Regions from separate parts of the Tardiphaga sp. OK246 genome, predicted to be linked through region 2. Evidence: predicted binding sites of a transcription regulator. Region 2 holds the regulator's gene; each other region holds the start of a gene.
What was found. Region 2 encodes PhoB, which activates phosphate uptake and scavenging genes when phosphate is short. Its sites were predicted from a motif close to TGTCATNNANCTGTCAT; they were not measured.

Region 1 (6,009 bases), on a different contig from region 2:
CACAATTGATCCGCCGGCTGCACCGCGAGGAAAACCTGACCATCCTTCTGATCGAACACAAGCTGCGCGAATTCATGGCGCTGGTGTCGCGCGTGATCGCGATGAATTTCGGCGAGATCATCGCCGTCGGCCCACCGGAAGAAATCGTGAAGAACGAGAAGGTGATCGAGGCCTATATCGGCAAGACGGAGGAAGCCCATGCCTCTGCTTGAAGTCGCCGATCTCAAGGTCAGTTATGGCAAGGCGCTGGCCATCGAGTCCGTCTCGATCAGGGTCGAGAAGGGTGAACTGATTGGCGTGCTCGGCCCCAATGGTGCCGGCAAGACCACGCTGCTGAAGGCCATCTCGCGCAGCATCGCCTCGCAGGGCACGCTGAATTTCAAGGATGCGTCCTTGCATCCGATCGAGCCCTATAACGTCGTTGCCAAGGGCATCTGCCATTGCCCGGAAGGGCGCAAGCTGTTCTCGGAACTCTCTGTGCTGAAGAACCTGCAGCTTGGTGCTTACCTCCGCAAGAACAATGCCGATGTCGAGAAAGACCTGGAACGCGTCTTCACGCTATTCCCGGTGCTGCGCGAACGGCAATGGCAGCAGTCCAGTACATTGTCCGGCGGCGAACAGCAGATGGTGGCCATCGGCCGCGCGCTGATGGGCCGCCCGGAACTGCTGCTGCTGGACGAGCCCTCGGTCGGCATCGCGCCGCGGCTGAAGGGGCTGATTTTCGACTCGATCCAGCAAATCCGGAGAGACGGCACCGCGATCCTGATCGTCGAACAGGACGCGACATCGACGCTGCGGATTGCGGATCGGGTCTATGTGCTGGAACATGGGCGGACGATCCGCGAGGGGACGTCGGCGGAGATCGCTGGCGACAAGTATATCCAGCAGATTTATCTGGGGGTGTGACGTTCACGTGCTCGCTTCTTACCTCGCCCCGCTTGCGGGGAGAGGTCGGAGCCGAGCGCCAGCGAGGCTTCGGGTGAGGGGGAGGCAGCGAGTAAAACACCAGCTCCCCCTCACCCGACTTCCACGCGCTTCGCGCGTTACAGTCGACCTCTCCCCGCAAGCGGGGAGAGGTTAAGACAGCAACGCCTTACGCCTTCCGCGTATACAGATGAAACCCGCCATAGATGCCCGAACGATCCGCAGCCAGACCTTCGGCACTGCGTGCCTCATCGCGCTGCCACGTCTCACGCAGCGATGCATGTTCCGGATCGTCCAGCGGTGACTCGGCACCGGCGGTGCGGAAGATCACTCGGATGCCGTCCTTGCCGGCGCGGTCGATCGCGTCCCACAATGCACGGATTTCATCCGGCGCCATCCAGTCCTGCGAATCCAGCAGCACGACCGCGTCGATCTGGCGGGCCGGAAGGCTCTCCAGGAACACTCGTAGATTGGCATGCACCGGCGTGACCAGAGCGGCGCGGCTGGCGGTGTCCGCGTAGCGGCTCTGCTGCAGATAGAGCGGCAAGCACTTGTCACCGGGGCCGACATAGCTGCGGCTCAGCGCCTGCCAGGCAAAATAGTTGTTGGCGTTCGGATGCACGTCGATCAGAGCGAGCAGACGCTGATGCAGCACTTCGTTGAGCGGCTGATTGCCGCCCAGCAATGTACGCTGCTGCGGCGGGATGCCGAGACTGAACAACAGCGCCGGCGTCTTCGTCATCATACGAGCGAGCCGGGAGTGGAACAGCCAGTGCAGGCGTTCCAGCGCGCGCTTGCGCGCCGGGGACTGCTTGTCCTCGTGCAACAACGCCTTGAGATCGATGCGGGCGAGCTTCGCCAGCGTATGCGCGAAGCCGATAAAGCGGCCGAGCGCGCCATGACGATAGAAGCCGTCACTGAAGTAACCGTAACGGGGGCGGCCCTGGATATCGCGCTCGTCCCAATAGCCGCGCGCTTCGGCATCGAGCAGCGGCCGCAGGCGCTCGCGATACAGGCCGACATTGGTATCCGAGGCGCCTTCGCCGAAGAATTTCCAGAAGTCCTGATAGTTCGGCAGTGCGCGCAGGCCGGCGAGCTTCAGCTTCAGCAGCGACAGATGCGCTTCATTCAGATCGACCGCATAGACATGCTCGGGCTTCGCCGACAGATAGGACAGCGCGTTGCAGCCGCCGCTGGAGATAGTGACAATCGTCGAACCGGGCGCCAGTTTCAGCGCCGCCATGTCCGCCTCGGGATCTTCCCAGATCTGCGTATAGACCAGCCGACGGAACCAGAAGGCAAACAGCCTGTCCCAGATCGTCGTTTCCTCGCGACCACGGCTATTGCGAACGGCGTCGGCGATCAGATGCGTATTCATCGGTTTCTTGAACCCTTCGAATCGACAATCTGAAATTTTTATCAAGCGCAGACTGCGGTTTTGCGACAGTCATTCTAAATTTCGGCCGATTCCCGTGACGAAACCACTGTCACACCGCTGTCGTGTTGCGATGAAATGGATCGCTCATCCGGATGCGATGAGGTGCGCCATGACGATTGTCTCCGAATACGAAGACGGCGGTCAGCCCGCATGGTCGAACGAAGCTACGCATCGCATGAACCGGATGTATCGCTGGCAGCGCTTCATCTATGACGCCACGCGCCGGTACTATCTTCTCGGCCGCGATCAGCTCATCGCAGAACTCGCGCCTGCGCCGGACGCGACGGTGCTGGAGATCGGCTGCGGCACCGGTCGCAATCTGGTTCAGGCCGCCCGCAGATATCCGCAAGCGGTATTCTACGGCATCGATATTTCGACCGAGATGCTGACCACGGCCATCGCATCAATTACGCGCAACGAGCTCACGGATACCGTCCGTGTCGCCCATGGCGATGCAACGAATTTCGATCCGGCGCGCATTTTCACCGTTCCGTCATTCGATCACATCATGATTTCCTACAGCCTCTCGATGATCCCGAGCTGGCAGGATGTGCTCGACCACGCCGTATCGCAGCTCAAGCCTGGCGGGCGACTACACATCGTCGATTTCGGCCATCAGGAACGGTTGCCAAAGATCGCGAGCAAGCTGCTGTTGCACTGGCTGACATTGTTCGACGTGACGCCGCGCCGCGAGCTTCTCGATGTGCTGAAGACACTCGCCGAGCGTCATCACGCCAATCTCGATTTCAATCGTCCGTTCCGCGGCTATGCGCAATCGGCGGTGCTGACATTGCCGAAGTAAATTCAGGCCAGCTTGCGTCTATTCACATTCCGGTAGGCTTCAACGGCGCCGAACAGCGTCAGCGACAGCACGAACGGAATCAGGTGATAGAACAGCCGGAATAGCAGCAGCACGGCCAGTAGCTGTTCGGTATGTTCGCCGCCAAGCCCGACGAGGATCGTGGCGTCGAACACGCCAATACCCGCGGGTGCGTGGCTGGCGAATCCCAACAGCGTCGCAGCGATGAAGACGACGATCACCTGCGCGACCCCGACATCCATCGTCTCGGGGATCAGTACATACATCGCCAGCGCCGCAGCTCCGAGATCGACGAGCCCGATGCCGATCTGGAAGAACACGTTGCGCCCGCTCGGCACCGGCACCGACCAGTTGCGGCCACCGAGCGTCCGGATACCGTTCCACGTCCAGGCGACATAAGCGATGATACCCGCGAGAATTGCGACCGCGATGAAGCGGTTGATCTCGGGCGAGAGCTGATCGATCCGGCTGATGGCACCCGGCTCATGCAAGGTGCTGAGCGCCAGCGCGGTGAGATTGCCGAGCCAGAAGGTGAGCCCGGTCAGGAAGCAGATGCGCGCGACGCCGGCGGGGCCGATGCCATGCGGTGCATAGATCCGGTAGCGCACCGCCGATGACACCAGCAGCACGGCACCGGTTCCGTGCGAGATGGGGTAGCTGGAAAAATTGGCCAGCGCTGCAATCCTGAAGGGAATGTCCCGCCGCCCGATCATCTGCAAGGCCAGCCAGTCGTACAGCGTTAGGCTGCCATAGGAGATCGCCACCAGCACCAGCGCCAGCGCGATGCTGCCTGGCGGTACCATGTGCATGGCAGACAGCACGTGGGCGAAATCCACGCCCTTAAGCGCCTTGGACAGCGCCATAAACGCAATCGTAGCAATTGCTATGCTAAGGAGCGCGCCAAGCCACCTCCAGCTGAGGCGCGTACGCATCAGCTGCATGATATTTTTCAATGCGGGTGGCACATTGTTCTACTTTTCATTAGGTCTGAGCACGCCGTGATTCGCGCATGTGTTCGCGCGTTCTGTTGCACGTCCATGTGACAGCTGCGCAAAAGCAGCGTTTTGGCGCCGCCCAACAATCCGGTGATTTCCAGATTTCGCCCCCGCCATGTCGCATCAAGGTCATGCGGGTTCCGTAAGCCATGCGCACTGAATGCACTGATTCATCCAAGCAGGACACCATGTCGACCGAGACCGAATATCAGCTCACCGAAAACCAGTGGGACACATTGCGGATGCTTCGCCCCGCGATCCTGCCACCGGCCAAGCTGAACCGTTACGTGCTCGATCAGCTGGTTGCGATGGGACTGGTTGCGCTATCGGACACTCACCCGGCGCTCACGCCGATGGGCCGCGCCGTGGTTCTGCGCGGCTGTCCGCGACTGTGGGATCTGGCAGCCTGAGCCGAGGCATGCCGTTTTACGGCGCGTCCGCTGGTTGAAGCAGGAACGCGAGCGCGTCCTCGCAGCGATCTTCGACCTTGAAGCTGAGAAACTCGTCAGCCCGCGTGCGGCCGAGATTGACCGCCGCAATGGGGATCCCCGCGCGCATAGCCGCCTGAACGAAGCGAAACCCGGAATAGACCATCAGCGACGAACCGGCGATCAGCATGGCATCGGCCTTCTGCAAGTGGCCGAGCGCGGCATCGACGAATTCGCGCGGCACGTTCTCGCCGAAGAACACGACATCCGGCTTGAGGATGCCGCCGCAGATCTCGCAAGCCGGCACGACAAAGGACGCGAAATCGACGCCCTCCAGATCGGCATCGCCATCGGGCGCAACAGCCGCATCGAGGTCCAGCCATCCTGTGTTCAAGCGACCCATCTCGTGCTGAAACTCGTCTCGCCGAATCCGGCGTTCGCAGCCCATGCAGCGCACCAGGTCGAGCCGGCCGTGGAGGTCGATAACCTTCTTGCTGCCGGCCGCCTGATGTAACCGGTCGACATTCTGCGTGAGCAGCACCTCGCATCTGCCGAACTGTTCGAGCCGCGCCAGCGCATGATGTGCATCGTTCGGCCGCGCCTGACCGAACCGACGCCAGCCAATGAGACTGCGTGCCCAGTAGCGCTGCCGCGTCAGTTCCTCGCCCATGAAGGCCTGAAAGGTCACAGGCTGCGTCCGCTTCCAGTTGCCGTCGGTGTCGCGATAATCGGGAATGCCCGAATTGGTGCTGCAGCCGGCGCCGGTCAAGACAAACAGGCGCTCATGGCGATCGACGAAGTCGCGGAGGACATTGGGTGGGGTCATAGGGGAACGACTATCTCTTGACGCGAAACAATGCCAGGCGCGCGCGGACACGGCATATCGAGCCAGATATATGGGGGTAGAATTTTGAGATTCCACTGCGCTCGATCCCGAGTGCTTATTCGATCAACCGGTCGCACGCTGAAGAACCTTCCGAGACCGATCTTCGATCCCCCGCGGAGAAGACCGCATCACGGCCCTCGTTTCAGTTCGCTCACGCTGTTGCTGAGTATCTCGGCGAAGGTCGCAGCGGCAACTGGCAGTGCACACCCGCGCAACGATGACTGTTACGTCTTCCCGGCCCTGATCATCAGACCGGGCGCCTTGCTGTCTCTCAGCCGCAGCCGGTCGATATCGATCGGCTGGCACTCTATCTTGCGATGAACGCCGAGAATCTCGCGCGCCACCGGATCCAGTCGGGCGCTGACCGCGTGGTATTCCTCACACAGGCAGGCCTGCACCCCGGCGGCCGCTGCCATCACGCTCTGCTGGGTCATACGCGTGGTGCGGCCATCAACGACGACCGGTTCGCCCGCGACGAGGACCGTGTCGATGGCGCGCGGCGTGCCGGCATATACCAA
Region 2 (6,009 bases):
CTGGCATGGACCGGCCTCTCGGCCGCATGGTTCCTCGGCGACGACGATCCGGCGAGCATCGACTTTCAGGTGGCCGAGCTGGCCGCGACAGAACTCGATCGCTGATCGCGCCTCACGCCACCGCGTTGAGGCACCAGGCCAGAATGCCCTTCTGCGCATGCAGACGGTTTTCTGCCTCGTCGAACACCACCGACTGCGGACCGTCGATCACCTCGTCGGTGACCTCCTCGCCGCGATGGGCGGGCAAGCAATGCATGAACAGCGCATCGGGCTTGGCCAGCGACATCAGGCGCGCATTGACCTGATAGGGCTTGAGCAGGTTGTGGCGGGTCTCGCCGTCCTTGTCGCCCATCGACACCCAGGTGTCGGTGACGACGCAATCGACGCCCTTCACCATCGCATCGGGATCGTCGCTGAAGGTGATCGGCGCGTTTGCCGCCTTGACCCAGTCCTTGAACGGCTTCTTCGGCGACAGCTGCGGCGGCGTCGCGATATTGAGTTTGAACTGGAAGCGTTCGGCCGCATGCGCCCAGGACATCAGCACATTGTTGTCGTCGCCGGTCCAGGCCACGGTGCGTCCCTTGATCGGGCCGCGATGTTCCTCATAGGTCATGACATCCGCCATCACCTGGCAGGGATGCGAGAACCGCGTCAGGCCATTGATGACCGGCACCGTCGCATTCTCCGCGAGTTCCATCAGCGAGTCATGATTGAGGATGCGGATCATGATGATGTCGACGAAGCGCGACAGCACGCGCGCGGTGTCGGCAATGGTCTCGCCGCGACCGAGCTGCATTTCGGCGCCGGTGAGCATCACGACTTCGCCGCCGAGCTGGCGCATGCCGACCTCGAACGACACGCGGGTGCGCGTCGAGGGCTTTTCGAAGATCATCGCCAGCGTCTTGTTCTTGAGCGGACGATCGGGCTCGGCATTCGAGCCATCCCGCCCTTTCAGCTTCGCCTTCATGGCGGCAGCCGCGTTCATGATATTGCGCAACTCACTGGCCGGCACGGCCGTGAGATCAAGAAAGTGCCGCGGTGACTTGCTCATCACGCGGCTCCCTGCGTCTTGGCAGATGAACCGAGGGCCACGCAGGCCTGTTCCAGCCGCTGCACGGCCTGCTCGATCTCGGACTCGCTGACGATTAGCGGCGGCAGGAAGCGCACGACATTATCGCCGGCGCCGACGGTCAGCAGCTTCGCGTCACGCAATGCGGCCACGAGATCACCAGCCGGCACGACAGCCTTGAGGCCGATCAGCAGACCTTCGCCGCGCACTTCGCTGAGCACATCAGGGTGGCCGTCGACCACGCCCGCGAGTTTCTGTTTGAGCAGCAGCGACATCTTCTTCACATGGTCGAAGAAACCGGGCTTCAGCATGATATCGAGCACGGAATTCGCGGCAGCGACCGCCAGCGGATTGCCACCGAAGGTCGAGCCGTGCGAGCCGGGCGCCATGCCTTCGGCCGCTTCCGCCGTGACGAGACACGCGCCGATCGGGAAGCCGCCGCCAAGCGCCTTGGCCAGCGACATCACGTCGGGCGTCACACCAATGCGCTGATAGGCGAACAACTCGCCGGTGCGGCCCATACCGGTCTGCACTTCGTCGAAGATCAGCAGGATGCCGTTCTTGTCGCAGAGTTCGCGCAGCGCGCCGAAGAACGCGTTGCTCGGCGCACGCACGCCGCCCTCACCCTGCAGCGGCTCGATGAGAATGCCGGCGATGTTCGGGCCGATCGCCTTCTTCACCGCTTCGATATCGCCGAGCGGCAACTGATCGAAGCCGTCGAGCGGCGTGCCGTAGCCTTCGAGATATTTGGCAGCGCCGGTCGCCGCGAGCGTGCCGAGGGTGCGGCCATGGAACGCGCCTTCAAAGGTGATAATGCGCGTGCGCTCGGGATGGCCCTTGGAGAAATGATAGTGGCGGGTCACCTTGATCGCGCATTCCATCGCTTCCGCACCCGAATTGGCGAAGAACACGAAATCGGCAAAGCTTTGTTCGCACAGCCGGGCCGCGAGGCGCTCGCCGTCCGGGCTCTTGAACAGGTTCGACATGTGCCAGAGCTTGGTGGCCTGCTCCTGCAATGCGGCGACCATATGTGGATGCGCATGGCCAAGTGCGTTCACGGCAACGCCGCTGGTGAAATCGAGATAGCGCTCACCATCGGTTCCAATCAGCCACGCGCCTTCACCGCGCTCGAAAGCGACATCCGCACGCGCGAAAACAGGCAGCAAGTGAGCCTGAGAGAGGGGCGAAGACGTTGCGTTGCTGGTCATAACCGATCCGATCGAAAAGACTGCGGCCGCGTCGATGACAACTGTGCGAAATCGAACAACGGACCCTAGAAACGAAACGTGCCGCCCTTCTCGGGCGGCACGTGGGCATTATTCTATGTGTGCTGTGAAGACTGTCAACCGCGCACTGCGGCTTTCGAGTCACACGGAGTCGCAGAAAAAGCCGATTTTGCAGCTTTATTTGCAGAAGCATGTGGACGCGGCATGCCCGACTCTTGCGCGCGAGTCACGGCATATTGTAGCTTTTGCCTCGTCGGATACGACATCTCGTGCGGCGGTAGATCCTTTTGACACATCCAGTGCGGCGTAACAGCCGGACGCGAAATTCGCGCCCGGTGAGCGCTAAAGGATTCTGACCGCAGGGATTTTTGAAGTCTCAACTCGCAGCGCTGCCCGGTCAGGCCGGCGCTCACGAAGGGAAAACGGCGATGACGGTAATGACATGGACCGACGATCGCGTCGAACAGTTGAAGAAACTCTGGGAAGGCGGCCTTTCCGCCAGCCAGATCGCTGCGGAACTCGGTAACGTGACCCGCAACGCCGTGATCGGCAAGGTGCACCGCCTTGGCCTGTCCGGCCGTGCCAAGAGCCCCTCCTCGGCAGCTCCGCGGCAGCGCAAGGCGCGCCCGGCACAGCAGATGGTACGTGTCGCCCGCCCGATGGCACGCGGCAATACCGCCCTGGCCCATAATTACGAGATCGAGGCCGAGCCCGACCCGATCGCCTATGACAACATCGTTCCGATCAGCCAGCGCCTGTCGCTGGTCGAACTCAACGAAGCCACCTGCCATTGGCCGATCGGCGATCCGTCGAGCGCGGACTTCTATTTCTGCGGCGGCAAGGCCCTGGCCGGCGCCCCCTATTGCGCACATCACTCGCGCATCGCCTATCAGCCGGCCAGCGACCGCCGCCGCGCAGTCCCGAAGCCGACGCGCTGAGCTGGAAAGCATCTAAACCAAATGAAAATGCCCGGTGATGAGCCGGGCATTTTTTGTTTGCGGGCTTCTAACCTCGCCCCGCTTGCGGGGAGAAGGAAGATACCTACTCCGCCGCCTTGTCGAAGCGGTCATCCAGCGCATAGCCGGCACCGCGCACGGTGCGGATCGGATCGGGCTCGCCAGCGGGATTGAGCAGCTTGCGCAGGCGGCCGATATGCACGTCGACGGTGCGCTCGTCGATATAGATGTCGCGGCCCCAGACGCTGTCGAGCAACTGCTCGCGGCTGAACACGCGGCCCGGATGTTCCAGGAAGAACTCCAGCAGGCGATATTCGGTCGGACCGAGATCGATCGGACGGCTTGAGCGCACGACGCGGCGCTTGTCGCGGTCGAGTTCGATGTCGCCAAACGCCAAGACGGTGGCGAGACGCTCGGGAGCTGCACGACGGAGCAGGCCCTTCACGCGCGCCAGGAGCTCCGGCACGGAGAACGGCTTGACGATGTAGTCGTCGGCACCGGTGGCGAGACCGCGAACGCGCTCGCTCTCTTCGCCCCGCGCCGTCAGCATGATGATCGGCAATGCCTTGGTTTCGGGCCGTGCGCGCAAGCGGCGGCACAGCTCGATGCCGGACAGGCCCGGCAGCATCCAGTCGAGCACCACGAGATCCGGCACCCGCTCCTTCAAGCGGGTGTCGGCATCGTCGCCGCGAGCGACGGTTTCAACATCATAGCCTTCGGCGTCGAGGTTGTAGCGAAGCAGCGTCGTTAGCGCCTCTTCATCTTCCACAACCAGAATGCGTGCATTCACAGCCATCTTGATCAATACCCTCAGTGACGTCCGACAAGTCTTTAAATCATGATCCTTGCGGAAGACTGGCTTCCACTTTTCCTGATCATGCTTCAGACCGTCGGCGTATTCGCGAATGTGGTCATGTCGCCCTTCGGGCGCTTGTCGAGGATCTGCTGGCCCTCGATCATGTAGAACACGGTTTCCGCAATATTGGTGGCATGGTCACCGATCCGCTCGATGTTCTTGGCGCAGAACATCAGGTGGATACAGAACGAAATGTTGCGCGGGTCTTCCATCATATAAGTCAGGAGTTCGCGGAACAGCGAGGTGCAGATCGCGTCGATTTCCTCGTCGCCCTTCCACACCGTCATCGCGGCAGGCAGATCGTGTGCGGCATAGGCGTCGAGCACGGCCTTGACCTGGGTGGTCACGAGGTCGGTCATATGCTCGAGGCCGCGGATCAGCTTCAGCGGATGGAAGTCGCTGTCGAGTGCATTGACGCGCTTGCCGATATTCTTGGAGAGATCGCCGATGCGTTCCAGATCGGTGGCGACGCGCAACGCGCCGACAATCTCGCGCAAATCGACAGCCATCGGCTGGCGCTTGGCGATGGTCAGCACGGCGCGCTCTTCGATCGTGCGCTGCAACTGGTCGATCTCGGAGTCGGTGGCGACGACGCGGGCGCCAAGTGCGACGTCCCGGCGGATCAGCGCGTCGACGGATTCGACGATCTGCCGCTCCGCGAGGCCACCCATCTCGGCGACGAGACGGGTCAGCTCCTGCAGATCGTCGTCGAAAGCCTTGGTGGTGTGTTCAAAAGCCATCTCAAATTCCTCCCGCGAATATGTCGCGTCAGCCGAAGCGGCCGGTGATGTAATCCTGGGTACGGCGGTCGGTCGGCGACGTGAAGATCTTGTTGGTCTGATCGAACTCGATCAACTCGCCGAGATACATGAAAGCCGTGCTGTCGGAGACGCGGGCGGCTTGCTGCATGTTATGGGTCACGATCGCGATCGTGTACTGATCCTTCAACTCGTCGATCAGTTCCTCGATCTTCGCGGTCGAGATCGGATCCAGCGCCGAGCACGGCTCGTCGAACAGGATCACTTCCGGCCGCACCGCGATGGTGCGCGCGATGCAAAGGCGCTGCTGCTGACCGCCCGACAGGCTGAGGCCCGACGCATTGAGCTTGTCCTTGACTTCGTTCCAGAGTGCACCGCCGCGCAGCGCCCTCTCGACGCGGATGTCCATCTCCGACTTGGAGATCTTTTCGTAGAGGCGGATACCGAAGGCGATGTTTTCGTAAATCGTCATCGGGAACGGAGTCGGCTTCTGGAACACCATGCCGACGCGGGCGCGCAGCAGGTTGAGATCCAGCTTCGGATCCAGAATGTTCTGGTTGTCGAGCATGAGCTGACCCTCGGCGCGCTGGCCGGGATACAGGTCATACATGCGGTTGAAGATGCGCAGCAGCGTGGACTTGCCGCAGCCCGACGGGCCGATGAACGCAGTCACGCGGTTCGCCATCAGCGTCAGGTTGATCTTCTTCAGGGCGTGGTGTTCGCCATAGTAGAAGTTCAGGTCGCGCACGGTGACCTTGGGACGGGTCTCGCCCTGCAGGGCCGACGGCGGCGGCATCGAAACGGAAGGAACGCCAGACGACACAGAAAGCTCACTCATTTTGCTGTCCTCTCGGCGCCGAGAATGCGCGCGCCAATGTTAAGGGCAAGTACGGTCAAGGTGATGATCAGGGCACCGCTCCAGGCGAGCTGCTTCCAGTACTCGTATGGGCTCTGCACGAAGTTGTTGATGGTCACCGGCAGGTTGGCCATCGTCTTGGTGAGATCGAGGCTGAAGAACTGGTTGCTCAGCGCGGTGAACAGCAGCGGCGCCGTTTCACCGGCGACACGCGCGGTCGCCAGCAGCACGCCGGTGATGAGACCGGCGCGGGCTGCACGATAGGCGATCCGCTTGATGACCAGGGAG
Region 3 (6,009 bases), 230 kb from region 2:
CCCAAGGGCCGCGCAACATGGGCGATTTCCGCGGCCAGCGCAGCGAGCGCCAGGAAGGCGGTCGCACGATCATCACCGAGCCTGGACGCATCATCGTGCAGGATCCGAGCGGTCAGTCGTTCATCCGCCACAACGAGGTCGATCGCTTCCGCTACGGCGCGCGTGACATCCGTACGGATCGGGTCGGCGGTGAGGATCGGACCATCGTGATCCGTCCCGACGGCTCGCAGATCATCACGGTGGTCGGCCGCGACGGTCAGCTGCTGCGACGTATCCGCAGGGACCGCGAGGGACGCGAGATCATCATCATCGATAACTCGTTCCGTGGTCCACGTGGCCCCGGCGGTCCGGGTGGTCTCGGCTTCTATGTCGATCTGCCGCCGCCGATGATCCGGATTCCGCAGAACCGTTACATCGTCGACTACGATCAGGCCTCGCCCGATCTCGTCTACGATACGCTGATCGCGCCACCGGTGGATCGCATCGAGCGCCGCTATACGCTCGATGAAATCCGCTACAGCCCGATGGTGCGCCAGCGCATGCCGTCGATCGATCTGGACTCGATCAACTTCGAGCTAGGCTCGTGGGATATTCCGCCGGACCAAGCCTCGAAGCTGCAGGTGATCGCAGATGGTCTCAACCGGGCGATCTCGCGCAACCCGCGTGCGGTGTTCCTGATCGAGGGTCACACCGATGCGGTCGGATCGGACGTCGACAACCTGTCGCTGTCGGATCGCCGTGCGCAGTCGGCGGCTGAATTGCTCACCCAGCAATTCCAGGTGCCGGCGGAAAACCTGACGTCGCAGGGTTATGGCGAGCAGTATCTGAAGATCCAGACCGACGGTCCGGAGCGCCAGAACCGCCGCGTCACGATTCGCAACATCACGCCGCTGTTGAACGGCGGTCAGGCTTCGCTGCCCCCGCCGCCTCCGGGCACGGCACCGCCGCGTCGCTGAGCGGTTTGATATGAAAGAAAATGGCCGGGAGCGATCCCGGCCATTTTTGTTTTGATAGTACGCTGCTGCCAATGGCTTCCCTCCCCATTGCGCGGCTGAGCCGCTTGAGGGAGGGAAAGACGCTACTACTTCGCCGCCAATCCCAACGCATCCACCATCACGCGAAACACGTCCGTATTATCCATCGAGCCCTTCACCCGGTCGCTGCCGGGGCCGATGGCGGTGAGGATGACGTCCTCGCCGGAATGCACGCTGGCGCCCATCATGGCCGGCAGGTTGCCGAGCCGCAGCATGCTGCCGGGCGCATTCTTGTATTTCTCATTGGCCTTGAAAGTGCCGGGCTCTTCGCCCTTCTCGGTGGGATCGTTCGGGTTGTCGAGCTTCGGCCGCAGCGTCTCGTAGTGATCGGGAAGGCTCGCCGACATGATCGCAAGCCGCCGGCTGACATCGATGCGCGATGGATAGCCTTCGGCATCCGGCGCGGGATAGTTCGGGAAGCCGGCCTTCTCATAGACGCCAAGCCGTTCGCGCAGCGGCAGGTTTGACTCCTTGCTCATGTCGTCATTGACGGTGCCGACCAGGCTGTTGGGATGGCTGTGGTCGGAGACGACGAGGATGAGCGTGTCGTCGCCGCGCTTGGCTGCCCAGTCGCGGGCGAGCTTCACGGCATTGTCGAGCATGATGACGTCATAGACGGCGCGGTCCATGTCGAGCAGATGGGCGTATTTGTCGATCAGGCCCGACTCGACCATCAGGAAGAAGCCGTTGTCGTTGCGCGACAGGACCTTGAGCGCGCCATGCACCTGCTCGGTCAAATCAGGCTGCTGCGGAAATTTCTTCACGCCGCCGCCGCCGAGGAACTTGCGGTCCAACACGCCGTCCATATTGCCAGGCGTAAAAAGTCCAAGCAGCTTGCGCGTCTCCGGCTTCTTGGCGAGGCCGTTCAGTTCGGGCGCCGTGGTCGCCACCGAATAACCGGCATCACGGAAGCGCGCGACATAGTCGACGTCATCCTTGCGCTTCGATGTCGCGGCTGCCTGCGGCAGGAAATTTGCGGCGCCGCCCCCCATCAGCACGTCCGGCCTGACGGCAAAGAACTGCGCGACGATCTCGTCATAGGCCGCGCGGCGGCGGGTATGCGCGATCATCGCGGCGGGCGTCGCGTCCTCGACCTCGGTATTGGTGACGATGCCGATCGCCAGATCGAGCTTGCGCTTCGCGAGGCTGGTGATGGTTTCAACCTGCGGATCGTCGAACACATTCGCCGTGCGATCCGCATAGACGCCCATCGCATTGGTCGCGGTCTTGTGGCCGGTGGCATAGGCGCTGGCTGAATTCGCGGAATCGGTAATGATGGAGTCGGAGCCCGCCGTTGCCACCATCGCCATATGCGGCATGTCGTCCATCGCGAGCTTGCCGCGGCTCTTGCCTTCGGTGATGCCCTTCGAAAGAATTCTGGCGCCGACGCGGTGCGCCAGCGACATACCGTCGCCGATAAACAGGATCACGTTCTTCGCCTTGCGCGGACCAGTGTCGTAGACGTTCCACATCACCGCGCGGCTGCGCACGCCGTCGCTGACTTCGATCTTGTAAGTCCCAGCTTTATCGAGCGTCACGTCGCGCAGCAGCAGGGCGGACTGATCCTTGCCGTCTTCCCTCGCGATGTAGTCCGCGGTCTTGCCGAACGCCGCAGTCTGGTCGGCGCCGTTGATCGTCACCTTGATATCGGCGGCCTGAATGAGTTCGGGAAACTCGACTTTGAAGTCGAATTTCGCGCCCGCAAGGATATCAGCGCGGTCGAGCGGATAGATCGTCTGTGCGCAGACTGGGGTGTTCATGAAAAAGGCCGCAAACGCGGCCAGCAACGACGTGTTTCTCATGGTGGACGTCCCAAGCGAGAGCCTGTGTCAGGCGATGTCCTTCCAATATAACGGCCGGATGACGTGACGACGACATCCGGCCGTTTGATCTTATAGTTCGAGCGTCTCCGCCGCGCCCTCAGTTCTTATCGTTGTCGAGCTTTGGAATGTTCGAGCCTTCGCCGGCGCTCAACAGACCCGTCTTCGAATACAGATCCAGCTTGGCGCGGGTATCGGTGATGTCGAGGTTGCGCATGGTGAGCTGGCCGATCCGGTCTGCCGGCGTAAACGGCGCATCCTCGACCTTCTCCATGCTCAGGCGCTCCGGCGCGTAAGTCAGGTTCGGGCTCTCGGTGTTCAGGATCGAGTAGTCATTGCCGCGGCGCAGTTCGAGCGTGACTTCGCCGGTGATCGCGCGGGCCACCCAGCGCTGCGCGGTCTCGCGCAGCATCAAGGCTTGCGAATCGAACCAGCGCCCCTGATACAGCAGCCGGCCGAGCTTCATGCCGCTCATGCGATATTGCTCGATGGTGTCTTCGTTGTGGATGCCGGTGACGAGACGCTCATAGGCGATGTGCAGCAGCGCCATGCCGGGCGCTTCATAGATGCCGCGGCTCTTCGCCTCGATGATGCGGTTCTCGATCTGGTCGCTCATGCCGAGCCCGTGGCGGCCGCCGATGACATTGGCCTCGAGGAACAGCGCGACAGGATCGGTGAAGCTCTGGCCGTTCAGCGCAACGGGCTGGCCATCCACAAACCGCACCACGACCTTCTCGGCCTTGACGGCGCAGTCGTCGCGCCAGAACGGCACGCCCATGATCGGGTTGACGATCTTGATGCCGCTGTCGAGCTGTTCGAGATCCTTGGCTTCATGGGTGGCGCCGAGCAGGTTGCTGTCAGTCGAATACGCCTTCTCGGCGCTCATCTTGTAGGCGAAGCCGTGGGCGGTCATGAAGGCCGACATTTCGGCGCGGCCGCCCAGTTCGTCGATGAATTGATCGTCGAGCCAGGGCTTGTAGATCTTCAGCTCCGGATTGGTCAGCAATCCGTAGCGGTAGAACCGCTCGATATCGTTGCCCTTATAGGTCGAGCCATCGCCCCAGATATTGACGCCGTCTTCCTTCATGGCCGAGACCAGCATCGTGCCGGTGACGGCGCGCCCGAGCGGCGTGGTGTTGAAATAGGCGATGCCGCCGGTCGAGACATGGAAGGCACCGGCTTGAATCGCGGCGATGCCTTCATGGACGAGCTGGGCGCGGCAATCGACGAGGCGCGCCTTCTCGGCGCCGAACTCCATCGCCTTGCGCGGAATCTCGTCGTAGTCGGCTTCGTCAGGCTGGCCGAGATTGGCGGTATAGGCGAAGACCTTGGCGCCCTTCTGCTTCATCCAGAGCAGTGCCGCTGACGTGTCTAGGCCGCCGGAGAAAGCGATGCCGACGTTTTTGCCCTTGGGCAGGCTCTTCAAGATCGTGGTCATGGAACGTCCAATCGGGCAATTTCTGCGGCCAGCGATAGCCCGGCCGGGCAAAGCGCGTCAACGCGGCATCCGCTTGAGGCCGCTCAATCGTGGTGCTGCTCGGTGATCCGGTTGACGAAAGACGGCTTTGGCTGCTGCCCGATCATGCGCAGCCGCCAGCGATAGCCGGGCCAGGCGATCCTGGTCAGCCAGCGATCGACGTCCTCATCCGTCATCCGGGTCGAGGGCCAGCGGTAAATCCATCCGTGAATCAACCAGATAACCAGGAACGACACGAGGCCGGCGATGGTCACGTCGGTAAAGAAATGGCCGCCGAAGGCCATCCGCCAGCCCGAGGTGGCGATGCCGAACACAGTGGCCGCCACGTAGGCGTAGGGGCGCACGGACGGCGGCGCGAGCGCGGCGGGGGCGTAGGTCCAGAAGGCCGTGGCGCCCTCACCCGAGAAGAACGAGCAATTGCGCCCGCATTGGCCGGTCGGATCCCACCACGCCTTGAACTGCCAGGGGCCGTTGAATTCGGAGACCATCACCGGCCGCGGGCGGCCCCAGAAGGTCTTGAAGGTCAGATTGGTCAGGATCCCGGCCGACATCAGCATGGTGAGGATCAGGAAGGCCATGGTGCGGCCCTTCACCAGCAGTGGCCGGTTCGGCCAGATCAGCTTCACGATCAGCGCGAGGATCGAGGGCGCGACAAAGGCCCATGCGATCCACATCGCCGCATCGCGGGCGAACTGCGCGTAGGGCAGCGACGTCGTGGGAAAGCGTCTGGTCTCAGGATCGTAGAACAGCGCCGCGAGCTTGAGGTCGAGTTCGGGCCAGATTCCGAAGACAATGGCAATGACGGCAAACAGCCCAAGCGCGATGAGGAGTCCGGTCCGGTTCATGGCGGGCGGTTTAGCCGAGGCAGGAGTTGAAGGAAAGGCAGTGCACTAGGGGCCGGCCGCGACATCGGGCTGCGGTGGCGCGCGCCGTGGCTGCCGCCAGGCGCCAGCGTTGCGGCCAGCGATCACCCAGTAGATCAGCCCCGCGATGATGCCCGCGCCGGTCATGACTTCGAGATGGCGGCGGACGATGCCGTCGAAACTCGTCGTGGCAGGGTCGTAGGGGATCAGGCCGAGATAGCAGGCGAGCCCGACCGCCGCGCCGCCGAGCGCATAGACGATGACGCTGCGAATATAGAAAGCCTCGGTGATGAGGACGACGAGCATCGCCGGGATCAGCGCAAAGCCGCTGATGAAGATAAAGCCGAAGCCGAGCAGGATGTTGATCGTGTTCGGGTCGATGACGCCGGTATCGAGCGCGCTGAGTTCCGGAAACAGGATCGAGAACACCACGATGGCGCCGCCAACGAGACAGGCGGCGCAGAAGCCGAGAAAGATGACGAACAGGCGGCCGATCAGCGCCATTGTCAGTCCGTCATCGCCATCGCGCGCAAAGCCTGACGCTCGCGCGCCGACAGTTTCTCGGTCTCCGACTTCAACTGGCCGCAGGCCGCGAGAATGTCGCGGCCGCGCGGCGTGCGCACCGGGGAGGAATAGCCGGCATTGAAGATATATTCGGAGAACTTCTCGATCTGGTCCCAGTCCGAACATTCGTAGCGCGTGCCGGGCCACGGATTGAACGGGATCAGATTGATCTTGGCGTGGATACCCTTGAGCATCTTCACAAGCAGCTTGGCGTCCTCGAGCGAGTCGTTGACGCCTTTCAGCATCACATA

Region 1: CHC01_RS02575 (BtaA family protein) is a predicted target of PhoB. The motif match lies at 2,410-2,426, and genes of this name have one in related genera.
Region 3: CHC01_RS22435 (alkaline phosphatase) is a predicted target of PhoB. The motif match lies at 2,884-2,900, and genes of this name have one in related genera.

What each region holds. Positions count from the first base shown of each region.
Region 1 covers NZ_FZOX01000001.1:531,910-537,918, forward strand. Annotated here, with positions in the region: gene CHC01_RS02565 (ABC transporter ATP-binding protein) at 1-212, shown strand, start outside; gene CHC01_RS02570 (ABC transporter ATP-binding protein) at 199-906, shown strand; gene CHC01_RS02575 (BtaA family protein) at 1,094-2,302, opposite strand; gene CHC01_RS02580 (class I SAM-dependent methyltransferase) at 2,472-3,164, shown strand; gene CHC01_RS02585 (putative bifunctional lysylphosphatidylglycerol flippase/synthetase) at 3,167-4,045, opposite strand; gene CHC01_RS02590 (hypothetical protein) at 4,366-4,587, shown strand; gene CHC01_RS02595 (NAD-dependent protein deacetylase) at 4,604-5,431, opposite strand; gene CHC01_RS02600 (amidohydrolase family protein) at 5,716-6,009, opposite strand, start outside.
Region 2 covers NZ_FZOX01000005.1:435,531-441,539, reverse strand. Annotated here, with positions in the region: gene CHC01_RS23475 (aminoglycoside phosphotransferase family protein) at 1-105, shown strand, start outside; gene argF (ornithine carbamoyltransferase) at 113-1,051, opposite strand; gene CHC01_RS23465 (aspartate aminotransferase family protein) at 1,051-2,277, opposite strand; gene CHC01_RS23460 (GcrA family cell cycle regulator) at 2,724-3,233, shown strand; gene phoB (phosphate regulon transcriptional regulator PhoB) at 3,337-4,041, opposite strand; gene phoU (phosphate signaling complex protein PhoU) at 4,134-4,847, opposite strand; gene pstB (phosphate ABC transporter ATP-binding protein PstB) at 4,876-5,703, opposite strand; gene pstA (phosphate ABC transporter permease PstA) at 5,700-6,009, opposite strand, start outside.
Region 3 covers NZ_FZOX01000005.1:203,576-209,584, forward strand. Annotated here, with positions in the region: gene CHC01_RS22430 (OmpA family protein) at 1-956, shown strand, start outside; gene CHC01_RS22435 (alkaline phosphatase) at 1,082-2,836, opposite strand; gene argG (argininosuccinate synthase) at 2,955-4,292, opposite strand; gene CHC01_RS22445 (phosphatase PAP2 family protein) at 4,376-5,176, opposite strand; gene CHC01_RS22450 (hypothetical protein) at 5,222-5,698, opposite strand; gene rlmN (dual-specificity RNA methyltransferase RlmN) at 5,701-6,009, opposite strand, start outside.